DNA from 3 places in the Bacillus thuringiensis genome. Region 1 is predicted to be linked to each of the others. Evidence: riboswitches for the same ligand, from Rfam matches in the RefSeq annotation. Region 1 holds a riboswitch; each other region holds the start of a gene.

Region 1 (4,141 bases):
CGTTCCGATTGGTGCTACTTGTTTTCCAAAGATTTTCGTAACTTCTGTTTCATCTCTTTCTTCAATAATTATTTCGGCTCCAGTTTCTTTCCTAACATCAAATGTTGACAGTGGCGCAGCAACATAAAATGGGATATCAAAGTGCTTTGCTAAAATAGCTAAATTCATTGTCCCTATTTTATTTGCCGTATCTCCATTTGCGACAATTCGATCCGCCCCTACAATAATTGCATTTATTTCTTTCGTTTGAATAGCATGAGCTGCAGTATTATCTGTAATAAGGGTCACATCAATATTTGCTTGCTTCAATTCCCAGGTCGTTAAGCGACCACCTTGTAAAACTGGTCTCGTTTCACACGCATATGCATGTAAACGCACACCTTTCTCTTTTCCAATATAAAAGGGAGCTAATGCAGTTCCATATCTGGCAGTTGCGATACTTCCAGCGTTACAGATTGTTAAAATATTATCGCCATCTTTAAAACATGTTAACGCATATTCCCCAATATTTCGGCACACCTCTTCATCTTCCTGCTGAATGCGAAGCGCTTCTTCTTCTAATGTTTTTTGTGCTTCTTTTATTGTAGTAATCTCTCGAATAGATTCTCTCATACGATCAATTGCCCAAAATAAATTTACTGCTGTCGGGCGTGACGTTCCTAAATAATTACAATCTCTATTAAACTTCTTTTGAAATTCTTCAATATGTACAGTGTTATATTTTTTTGATGCAAGCGCCAAGCCAAATGCAGCTACAATTCCAATTGCAGGCGCTCCTCGTACTTCTAACATTACGATGCTTTTCCAAACCTCTTCAATAGTCGTCAATGTTTTGTATTCTGTGCTATGCGGCAATTTCGTTTGATTTAATACCGCAATTGCATCACCTTTCCAGCTTACAGATCTCGGAACAGTAACAATTGTACTCACGCTTTTACGCCCCCTGAAACTGTCTGTTGAAATAATGTTCGAAACAGTTGAATATCTGCACTTTTAGATTCATATTTTATTAGTTCTTTACCTAAGGATAGCGCTTGCTTCTTAGCTTGAATTCTTGTTTCTTTATTTTCTATTTCATCTAAATCTGCTACATGAGCTAAACCAATTGTTCTACGAATCAGTTCACATCCGGCAAATCCAACTGCATCAGTAAAGATATTTTGCAAAATAATTGGTAACCATTGTTTTTCTTTCGTATATACTTCTACACCTTCTCCAATCCATAACTTTGTAAAAGTCTCTACAAAATAACTCCACGTCTTTTCTATATGGAAAAATAGTACACTTCTTTTTTCTTCTTCTCTAGATAAAGCATTTAATAATAGATTTGCAATAAATTGACCTATGTCAAATCCAAATGGGCCATATGTCGCAAATTCTGGATCAATCACTTTCGTTTCAGAAGGTGACGAAAAAATACTACCAGTATGTAAATCACCATGAATAAGAGTTTCTTTTCTTGTTAAGAACTTATATTTATATTGTGCTACTTTTAGTTTTAAAGTTTTATCACTCCAAAGTTCATCAACCACGAGCTGTAAATCTGGCTCATAATCATTTGTATCATAATGTCCAAACGGATCTGTAAACACTAAATCCTCTGTAATTTTACAAAGGTCCGGATTTACAAAGGTACCTTCTAGTACCCTCTTCTCTTCTGACTGTAAACCAAAATCTGAAGTATAAAATAAAACATGTGCTAGAAAACGGCCGATATGCTGGGATAAAAGCGGATATTCTTCTCCGTCTATTAATCCTTTTCTTGTAATTGTTAGTCTTGATAAGTCTTCTATTACCGTTATCGCTAACTCTTCATCATGACTGTACACTACCGGAACATAATCCGGTACATACTGCGCAAAAATTTGCAGTGCCTTGCTTTCAATCGTTGCTCTTTTTATAGACAATGGCCAGCTTTCACCAACTACTTTCGCATAAGGCAGTGCTTGTTTTATTATAATTGATTTCTCTCCATCATCTAATTTGAACACGTAATTTAAGTTTCCGTCTCCAATTTCATGACAAACGACATTTGCCTTCGCTTCAAAATAGCCATGATCTTTCGCATATTGTACAGCTGTTATTTCTGTTAATGAATAATATCCCATCGTCTTCTCCCCCTTTTTAAATTCAGAGGTTTTTCTAACATAGAAAAACCTCTTTCCACTAAGAAAGAGGTTTGAAGTTTATCTTCTCCCCTCTTATCTGCCAGAAAGTTTTACTTTCTGCTGGAATTAGCACCGTGCCTTTTGGCGTAATAAACGCCCCATTTCACAATGGTATTACGGTCGGTTGCTGGGCTTCATCGGGCCAAATCCCTCCACCTGCTCTTGATAAGAGTTGTATAATTTTTTGAATTTTTAACTTTATGTTGAAGACTATACCAAGAATAAAAATCACTTGTCAACATTTTATTTGTATAATTCTGGACGGCGATCCGCAAAAACTGGAATTCCTTTACGTACTTCTTTAATTTTCTCGAATTCAAGCTCTCCAAATAAAATTGATTCCTCTTCATTCGCCTCTACTACAACTTCACCCCAAGGGTCCACAATTAAAGAATGACCCGCAAATACATTATTTGGATCCTTTCCTGCTCTATTACACGCAACAACATAACACTGATTTTCAACCGCTCTTGCTTGCAATAGCAAACGCCAATGTGCTAAACGAACTAATGGCCATTCTGCTACAACAAATAATACTTTTGCCCCTTTAGCAGTATGGACACGCATCCACTCTGGAAAACGAATATCATAACAAATTGTTCCAGCACATTCAACATCATCTAGCTTAAATTCGCCCGTACTATTACCAGCTATTAAATATTTATGTTCATCCATAAGCTGAAATAAGTGTACTTTACTATATTCGTTGACTAGCTGTCCTTCATTATTTACAACATACATCGTATTTGTAACGCCTTGCTCCGTTTGCTTTGCTATGGACCCACCAACAATATGTACATCATATTGCTTCGCCCATTCTATTAACTTTTCTTTCGTTTCCACTCCATCCCTATCTGCAATTTCAGAAAGTCTCGTTAAATCATATCCTGTTGTCCATAACTCTGGTAAGACGATAACATCTGGCCTTTCCTTCATAGCTTCGCTTATTTTATTTTTAGCATTCTCAATATTTTTTTCTACATCTCCAAAAACAATATCCATTTGAATACATGCGACTTTCATTTTTTCAGCCCCATTCTTATTTTTCTCTTTACAAAATACTGGAAAGATTATATCATTTGTCACTAGAATTGTAACAACTTTCAAAAGAGGTGGAAAGTATGAAATTATTTCAACCTTCTGAGATAGTAACATCATTGCCAACACAATTTTTCGCTTCACTTGTTGCAAAAGTTAACAAAGTCGTTGCAGCTGGTCACGATGTTATTAATCTAGGTCAAGGTAATCCAGATCAACCAACACCGCAGCATATCGTAAAAGCTTTACAAGATGCTGCCGAAAAGACCATTCATCATAAATATCCGCCATTTCGCGGACATGAAAGCTTAAAGGAAGCCGTAGCTACATTCTATAAATGTGAATACGGCGTCGAATTAAACCCAAAAACTGAAGTTGCTATTTTGTTTGGCGGAAAGGCTGGACTAGTAGAATTACCGATTTGTTTTACAAATCCTGGTGATACGATTCTCGTTCCGGATCCAGGCTATCCAGATTATTTATCCGGGGTTGCCTTAGCAAAGGCACACTTTGAAACCATGCCACTTATTGCAGAAAATCATTTTTTACCGGATTATAAACAAATTGATGACTCTATCGCTGAGCAAGCAAAGTTAATGTTTTTAAACTATCCAAATAACCCTACCGGTGCTACTGCATCAAAAGATTTTTTTGATAAAACCATTCACTTTGCTAATAAACATAATATATTAGTTGTTCACGATTTCGCTTACGGCGCTATCGGATTTGATGGTCAAAAACCTGTTAGTTTCTTGCAAGCAGATGGTGCCAAAGATACAGGAATTGAAATTTACACTCTATCGAAAACTTTCAATATGGCTGGCTGGCGTATTGCTTTTGCAGTAGGGAATGAAAGTGTCATTGAAACCATTAACCTATTGCAAGATCATATGTATGTTAGTATTTTTGGTGCAGTTCAAGATGCTGCCCGCGAA
Region 2 (4,141 bases), on a different replicon from region 1:
TCAATTGGATCAACTACATCTTCATTAAAAGATTCAGCATGTTATCTACCATATCTATTAAACTAGCGGTTTTTATTTTCCCTGATTCCTTTCCATACCTAAGGTACCCAAAAGTCCAGAAGATTTCCGAGGCTACCATCCACATTTGTGTCTCTGAAAAAACATTTTGTGCCACTAGATGAAACTGTAGATTCCTTAACAAGCTAAATCATGAAAATACACACAAAAATAGATTATCAATCATTACATTACTGCTTTGCTTCGTTCGAATAGAAAAACTCGGAAGAACGCCACTTGTTCGATATCCCCTCAATGTGATAAGGTGTCGTTCTGCAGCATCCACCTATTAAACGTGCACCTGCTTGGTACCATTCTTCAGATTGAATATCCAACGCGTTACATTGTTCATAATCATGCCATGTTTTTGTTTCTGGATTATAAGTTTCACCAGAGTTTGGATAAACAATAATCGGTTTTTTGGTGTTTGCCCTCAACTCTTGGATTGCACCAGTCACAACGTTTACTGGCGCACAATTGATGCCTATTGCTACAATTTGTTCACTTTTCTCAAAAGCTCGTGCACACTCCACGAGTTTCATACCTTCACTAATCTCTTTCTCATTTTTTAGCGAAAAGGTAAGCCACGCATATGTTTCTGGAAACTCACGCAATAATGTATCTAATACTCTTGCTTCTTGCAGGGAAGGGATCGTTTCAAATGCCAATAGATCTGCACCTGCTTCAATTAACGCGGACATTCTCGAACGGTGAAAGTCTGCTAATGTTTTATCTGTCACACCATAGTTGCCTACATACTCTGAACCATCTGCAAGGTAAGCCCCGTACGGCCCAACTGATGCAACAACCAATGGTTTAGCCCTATTCGTTTGCTTATTTTCCTTCCAAAAATCATCTCTTGCCCTTCTTGCAAGTAACACCGTTTTCTTAATTAATTTCAAAGCTTCCTGTTCTTGTATTCCACGCGTGGAAAAACCACTAATAGTAGCTTGATAGCTTGCTGTTATGGCACAGTCCGCTCCAGCAATAAAATAATCTAAATGAACCTGATAAATTAGTTCTGGATTTTCTAGTAACACACGTGCCGACCAAAGGGGATCGTCCAAATTACATCCATGTGCCTCCAATTCTGTAGCTAATGCTCCGTCAAGAATCATAATGGAATGTTGGGATAAAATATCATCAATTGGGTTGATTTTGTTCGACATAATCTACGCCCCTCTTTTTTAGATTTTTTTTTAGATAATAACTTCCATAGCAAAACAAAATAAACGGTATGCCGCAATATAAAGCGATTCTCTGTGTTGGATCGAATGCAATTCCAATACACGATGCCAGACAAAGGATGAAAGAAGCAATTGGTACTAATGGATATAGTGGTGTGCGATAAATCAAGTCCTTTTCAGAATTTCCTTCTTTCAAAAATTGTCTGCGAAATAGGAACTGGGAAGCACTAATACTCATCCAAACTACAACTACAGCTAGACCGGAAATGGAAACAAGTACGATATAGACAGTATCTGGTGCCACAATACTCGAGAGCAAAGCCAAAGCTCCACCCACCATGCTGAAAATGACGGCGTTGATTGGAACACCTTGTTTTGTCATTTTTCCAAAAATCGGGGATATCGTATTCTTATTAGCAAGCGACCAAAGCATTCTAGAGGAGGCATAAAGGCCTGAGTTTGCCGCAGATAAAATGGCTGTTAAGATAACGAAATTCATTATGTCAGCTGAATATGGCACCCCAATTCGTTCTAGAACTGCAACAAAAGGGCTCTCTAATACCCCTGTATCGGAAATAGGCAATAACGCAGATAAAACAACAATCGTTCCTACAAAAAAGATAATCAATCTCCACAGAGTAGTTCGAATGGCCTTCGGTATCATTTTTTCCGGGTTCGCTGTTTCTCCAGCTGCAATGCCTATTAATTCTGTTCCCGAAAAAGCAAAATTAACCGCAAGCATGGTCATTATAATGGCCGTAGCACCATGGGGAAATAAACCTCCACTTGTATAATTAGAAAAGAATGGTGCTGCTTTTGAATGGGTCATCGGAAGAAACCCTAGCATTGCCGCTACTCCTAAAACAATAAAAATCACAATAGCTATAACCTTTATCGATGGAAACCATCGCTTCATAAGTAATCCTGCGGCTGTAAATTCAGAACCTAAAGCAACAGTCCAAGTTAACCAATACAACCAGGCTACTGTATACCCTGTACCCGGTCCAATGTATTTAACTGCATAACTATGAAATGCGCCAGTTTCAGGCATATGTACGGAAAGCTCTCCTAAACATAGCATAACTAGATAAACCACTAGCGCACCAATTAGATAGGATAGAATTGTTCCAAACGGGCCAACTTGTTGAATAGTGTAACCTGGGCTTAAGAATAAGCCAGTTCCAATCACCCCACCAAGTGATAGCATGACTAAATGACGTGCTTGCATTTTCCTTTGAAATTCTTGCCCATTTTTGTTCTCCATTTCTAATCTCCTTTAGTTACTATCCAGAAAAAACAAAAGCGCACTCTAAAAAAGAGGGCGCTACTGACAAATAAAAACGAAAGCTCTCATCTATCAGGATTATCACCCGCTGGAATTAGCACAGTGTCTACTTAAGCAGACCTGTTGCTGAGGTTTCATAAGGCCAGTCCCTCCACCTCTCTGGATAAGAAATATTTTTTTTATAACCTTATCAATCCATTCAATAACTGTCAAGATAATTCTGTTTTTTTAAAAAAATTACCTATTATAGAAATACAAAAAATAGATTATTACTATAAACACAACCCACTCCTTCTTGGGTATTATTTAAAAATCGAACATACAAAACCTCATCTATTTACGATTCGGTTCACAAGCACTTCCTCAAAATTTGATGCACTTCTAAATATCTTCTTACTTCTTTGGCTATGGGGATCACCGCAACTTAAGGACGTGTGACGAGACCACATCGCCATCAAGCTAAGAAAAGCGAATACCCAAAAACGAAAAAATGTACATCTCCAGGAGGAAATGTACATTTTCTTGTTTGGGGTGTTATAAAATCCTTAAGTTGATGGGCGTGTGGTGCTACTCCAAGATACTTCACATCAGACAATAAAACAGAAATTGAATTTGAATAAGCATTCCTGCGGGAGTGCTTATTCATTTTATTTACAGGAAATTATCACCATTTGTCGAATTATATAAGCTGAAGGGTGATAAAAATGAGTCATAGAAATCTTTTTATGCTGGCAATGAATACGTAAAAACAAAAACATTCACTTATAGCGGTTAATAGGAGGGATTATCGTGAAAAAATTAGCTACAATTGCGTTGACTGGTGCGTTAGCTTTAGGCGGTTTAACGGTTATAAATTTAGATACACCAAAGGCACATGCTGATGAATTTAATGAGGGCTGTCATTATATTTGTGGTCCTAGCGAAACGGTGAACGGTGTTACAGTTCAAGTACATTCTACACAAGTTACTTTTGGCAACAGTACAATTGCAAGAATTACAAACAACCGAGCTGAAGATATTTATTACAATGTTAGCCTTGAGAAAAAATATGGAGATAGCTGGGGAGAATTTGAAACTAGTTTCCATTGGCAAAATCAATGGGTTCCAGCTGGCTCAAATGATGAAATTTCAACTTTCACAGGATATGGCCAAAACATTTACGACACTGGAACATACCGCTACAAAGTTGAAGTTGTAAGTGCTGATGATTCTGTAGAGACGATTTATACAGCAGGAATGACGGTAACAGGGCGATAACTCATGACTGAGCTTTATTATTTATGATTGTATTTTCGATAATATCATTGATAATTGCGTTGATATTAATATTCTATTATTGAGTTTTATCCTCTGTTCATAAATTGGTTAAATATCTTTTACCAATTATATTATCAAGATACACCTCCCCTGGTTTAGCAATGGAAATATTTGGATACTTATATTAGTGAAGAGTATGTATGGATCTACAAAACTGAATAACCATTTCTACCATGTTATCATCTTCAACAAAAAAACTCCTGATTAACTAGGAGTTTTTTTTCTTGCTGCTTTATAAAGTACATCTTTAAAGCTGTTAGAAACGCTTCTTCAATTTTTATCGTACCATATATTT
Region 3 (4,141 bases), 1.8 Mb from region 1:
TGTAAATTTAGCCATAGAAAAACTGCACCTCCAATTGTTAGACTGTGTCTAACAATTGGGGTGCAGTTCAACTTACTTGTGCTCTTTTTCATATGCTTCAAACAACGTATCTCGAAACAATGTATTTAAACTCTCAATATCGATCCCTGATCCCTTTTCAATTCCTTTTACATACTGCTGATAGTAATGAATTTGTTCTTCTAAAAATTGATTTAGCACCTTAATTTTCAATCCAACATCTAATTCAGTACCTGCTTTTTTCTTTATTAACAACTTTTCAATTTCATCTAATACACTACGTTCTAATGATAATTCTGTAATCAATCGGTCAAATTCTACAGGAGGTAAAGTTGCTTTCTCTTCTAGCCACTTACAAGCTAAAATGGGACGTAATACATAAAAGTACTTTTTCAGCTTTACATTCTCACCTTGCAAAAATTCACGATAATTTTTCGACGCCATATGTAAATAATGATATATCGTTGCTTTTGGATCAAAATTCTTCTCACTCATCTGTTGAAGTAGTTCTGGAAAATTAGAGTTTTTCGAATAAAAAATTGGTGATCGAATCCACTCAAGTAAAGCTGGGTTCGACTTCGCGAATAGTTGCAATGCCTTTCTAATATCCCAACCACTTATATCTAAATCATCACTAATTGGATATTCAATTACATCTCGTTTATCATGAATTGATAAATACCATTCTACCGGATGTATATAAACAAACCTAACATCATAATCGCTATCTTTCGATGGAAACCCCCAAGCACGACTCCCTGATTCTACCGCAAATAAAATTTTCACATCATTCTCTTTTTCAATTCTTTCTAACTCCAACTCGATTTTCTCTCTCATTTCATAACACCTCTATTTTTTGATTATTTCCTTGGAAATTCGACAAATACACTACTAATTTTACTACATACTAAAAAAACTGTCAGAAATTACTGACAGCAAAACGGAACATCTATTGTTGCTTTTCGATTACAGTAGTAGCAATTCGTTCAAACTCTTTTTGAATCTCATCTTTATATGCATCTACTATTGAAAAATCCATAGCAGCAATATAAATTCGTTCTAATTTATCACGAACCGATTTTGCTTTCGCTAAGAAAGACATCGCCTCATTCATTTTTGCTTTATATTGAATGGAAACATCACGAATTTCCTTCGCATATTTCTCATCCGTCCCTGGCGTAACAATAAGGGCATACATATCAATAATTTCATCACCCTCGCGACTTGGAAAATATTCATGTGGTGCGGTGCTATCAAAAATTGCAAAGCCTAATTCTCTTACGATAACCATATCAAGACTATTCGGGTCAAATCCGCAATGATATACTTCAACTTCAAACCCTTTTTCTTCAGCTGCCTTAGCTAACTTTTTGAGCATCGTTGATTTTCCAGAGCCTGGGCGCCCTTTTATAAAATAACGATGTGGTAACCCTTCTGTTAAATTAGGAACAAAATCAACTGCCCCTTTCGGTGTAGCAGCTCCTAAAAAACGATGTTTTACAAGCGATTGTCTCCCGCCTTTATCTGCAAATAATTTCTGGATTAGCTGATCGGTTAGTTCATTTGCTTTATTAAAATCTATATTATCAATATATATCTTCTCCCACTCATCATGTATAACCAATGCCTCTTTAAAACGTGCGTAAGCAGACTGAAAAGCTTTGCTTGCTTCTGAAACAAATCTTTCAATTTCTAACTTCTGCTTCCTTAGCTTATCTGAGTCCCAAGCAATTCCTAAATTTATATACTCTTCAACAACTCCTGGCATTTTTGGCTCAATAACATGCGGCGATGTCCCATCAACAATTCCTGCTTTTAATTTTGGGATAATTACACCATCAACCGATTTATTGTCAGAAGAACAATGTAAAAATTCAATATCGTATCCTTTTCCAACCCATTCACGACCTATTGCCTTTATTAAAGAAGATTTTCCCGTTCCTGGGCCACCCTTTAAGATAAATAATCTGTCTAATCCTTTTAAATTCTCTTCGTATAAATTGTGAAATCCCCTAGCTGTATTACCACCAGCATAGTAATTCAGTACATTTCCTGTCACTGCACTCACTCCTTCGCAGCATTCTATTTACATAAGCTACAATATGCGAGCAGCTTTATTTGGGTGAATACCTATTTTATATTGCACGCAAAAAGGAAATGAATTACAATTTAACTATCGGAAAATTCCGATTTTAAAAACTGAATACTTCTTTATCAAGAGAGGCAGAGGGACCGGCCCTTTGAAGCCCAGCAACCTCAGTTTATACAAACTGAATAGGTGCTAATTCCTGCAAAATGCATTGCATTTTGGAAGATAAAACTCAACTAGCATGTAAAGCTCATCTTTCTTGATACTGAAGGATGAGCTTTTTATTATTTGAAAAACATATATTGGAGGTATGTAAAATGAAAGTAATTGATCTATCGCAAACATTTGAAAATAATATGTCTCAATTTCCTGGAACACCTAAAATACAACTAGAAGCTGTTACAAGCGTTGAAGAAGCAGGCTATCAAGTTACAGATTTTCATTCTGTCGTTCATGTTGGCACGCATTGTGATGCTCCTGCGCATTTTATTTCAGGAGCAACAACTATTGATCAATTACCGCTAGATCAATTTGTAGGCGAAGCTGTTCTTATAGATGTAACACATATTCAAGAGCGAAAATTACCTAAGGCAGTATTGCATAATACTGACATAAAAGAAGGTGATATTGTTATTTTTCATTCCAATCTATCCACTAAATGGAATACAGAAGCTTATGAGAAAGAAGCATTTTATCTTTCTGAAGAATTAGCTGAAGAACTAGTTCAATTAAAAGTAAAATCTATCGGTTTAGATTTCATTTCTCCTGATGAAGTTACAACAGAAACATCACCGATTCATCACATATTATTAGGGAATAATATTTATTTAATTGAAAACTTAACAAATCTAGATGCTATCGAAGCAAAACGTTTCTTTTTCTCAGCAGCACCTTTAAAAATTAAAAATAGTGACGGTGCTTTCGCAAGAGCATTTGCTGTTATTTTTTAAATGGAGCTACAAAAAAAGCAAAGGTCATTACTGACCTTTGCTTCTATATTTTCTATTTAAATTAAGAAAGAATTGTTCCACACGAGGACGTACCCAAGCTAAACAATCAATCTCTTTCTTCTTTGTGCAAGCTATCTCTTCACCATCTACCATTTCAACAAGTTCCAACTCTAACAATTGCCTCGTGAACGCTAACATATTTACTTCTTCAGCTGGATACTCTTCTTTTAATTTCTCCTCAATTTCACCCAATAAAAAACCGTCACGCATCATTGCTAGTGCATCAATCCAAAGTGGCGGCATTTCATATTTTTCTCCTGTAATTGTATCTTTTACAATATAATTCTTTTGCTCTTTTCGAAATTGAATTGTATGTAAACATACAGTCGAATTTAATGTTAATTCCATCATACCACCTCTTTCATAATATCTGCATAGAAAAAAGGATGCGCGTGCACCCCTTCTTATCTTTTCGTAACACTACTGAACCGTTACATGAGCAACCAATCTCATGTCGATATTTTCCTCCATTATAAACGAAGTATTTTATAAAAAAAACCCTTCTTGAAACATTTTATAAAATGTTTATATTTACACAACAAGAACACTTTTCTGAAAAATCTTTTCTCCCAATACATTAAACGGTCGGCAGAAAAATTTCTACTTTCGTTCCTACTCCTACACTACTTTGAATTGTGATACTTCCTTGATGTTCCTTAATAATTTTATATGTAATCATTAATCCAAGTCCTGTACCATTCTCCTTTGTTGTGTAAAAAGCCTTGCCGATTTTTCCTAATTTCTCATTCTCTATACCAAATCCTTGGTCTTCGACAGAAATACACAAATGTCCTTGCGTTTTTTGATATGCACGGATATGAATTTCTCCACCCTCTGGCATTGATTCTATTCCATTTTTAATGATATTTAATAACACTTGTTTTAATTGCTTATCATCACCGTTTATAGCCGGTAAATTCCCATCTACTTGTAAATGGCATTTAACTCTATATTGCGTTGCATAACTTTCCATTAGCTGCACAACATATAGAAGAATGGCTCGTATATTACATCTTTCATAATT

The links. Region 1 has a riboswitch for S-adenosylmethionine ahead of mtnK (S-methyl-5-thioribose kinase). Riboswitches for the same ligand answer to the same signal wherever they lie in the genome.
Region 2: linked by a shared signal. The riboswitch ahead of AC241_RS27995 (amino acid permease) and the one ahead of mtnK (S-methyl-5-thioribose kinase) in region 1 are both predicted to bind S-adenosylmethionine.
Region 3: linked by a shared signal. The riboswitch ahead of AC241_RS02075 (cyclase family protein) and the one ahead of mtnK (S-methyl-5-thioribose kinase) in region 1 are both predicted to bind S-adenosylmethionine.

Annotation. Positions count from the first base shown of each region.
Region 1 covers NZ_CP012099.1:3,900,823-3,904,963, forward strand. The annotation lists gene mtnA (S-methyl-5-thioribose-1-phosphate isomerase) at 1-930, opposite strand, end outside; gene mtnK (S-methyl-5-thioribose kinase) at 927-2,108, opposite strand; SAM riboswitch class I at 2,199-2,340, opposite strand; gene AC241_RS19955 (carbon-nitrogen family hydrolase) at 2,412-3,275, opposite strand; gene AC241_RS19960 (pyridoxal phosphate-dependent aminotransferase) at 3,290-4,141, shown strand, end outside.
Region 2 covers NZ_CP012100.1:169,495-173,635, forward strand. The annotation lists gene mmuM (homocysteine S-methyltransferase) at 249-1,226, opposite strand; gene AC241_RS27995 (amino acid permease) at 1,201-2,508, opposite strand; SAM riboswitch class I at 2,592-2,699, opposite strand; gene AC241_RS28000 (hypothetical protein) at 3,319-3,786, shown strand; gene AC241_RS34945 (hypothetical protein) at 4,032-4,141, opposite strand, start outside.
Region 3 covers NZ_CP012099.1:383,328-387,468, reverse strand. The annotation lists one part of gene AC241_RS32460 (IS3 family transposase) at 1-15, opposite strand, end outside; gene AC241_RS02085 (nucleotidyltransferase domain-containing protein) at 73-855, opposite strand; gene AC241_RS02080 (PRK06851 family protein) at 968-2,077, opposite strand; SAM riboswitch class I at 2,227-2,339, shown strand; gene AC241_RS02075 (cyclase family protein) at 2,425-3,057, shown strand; gene AC241_RS02070 (hypothetical protein) at 3,085-3,465, opposite strand; gene AC241_RS02065 (ATP-binding protein) at 3,695-4,141, opposite strand, start outside.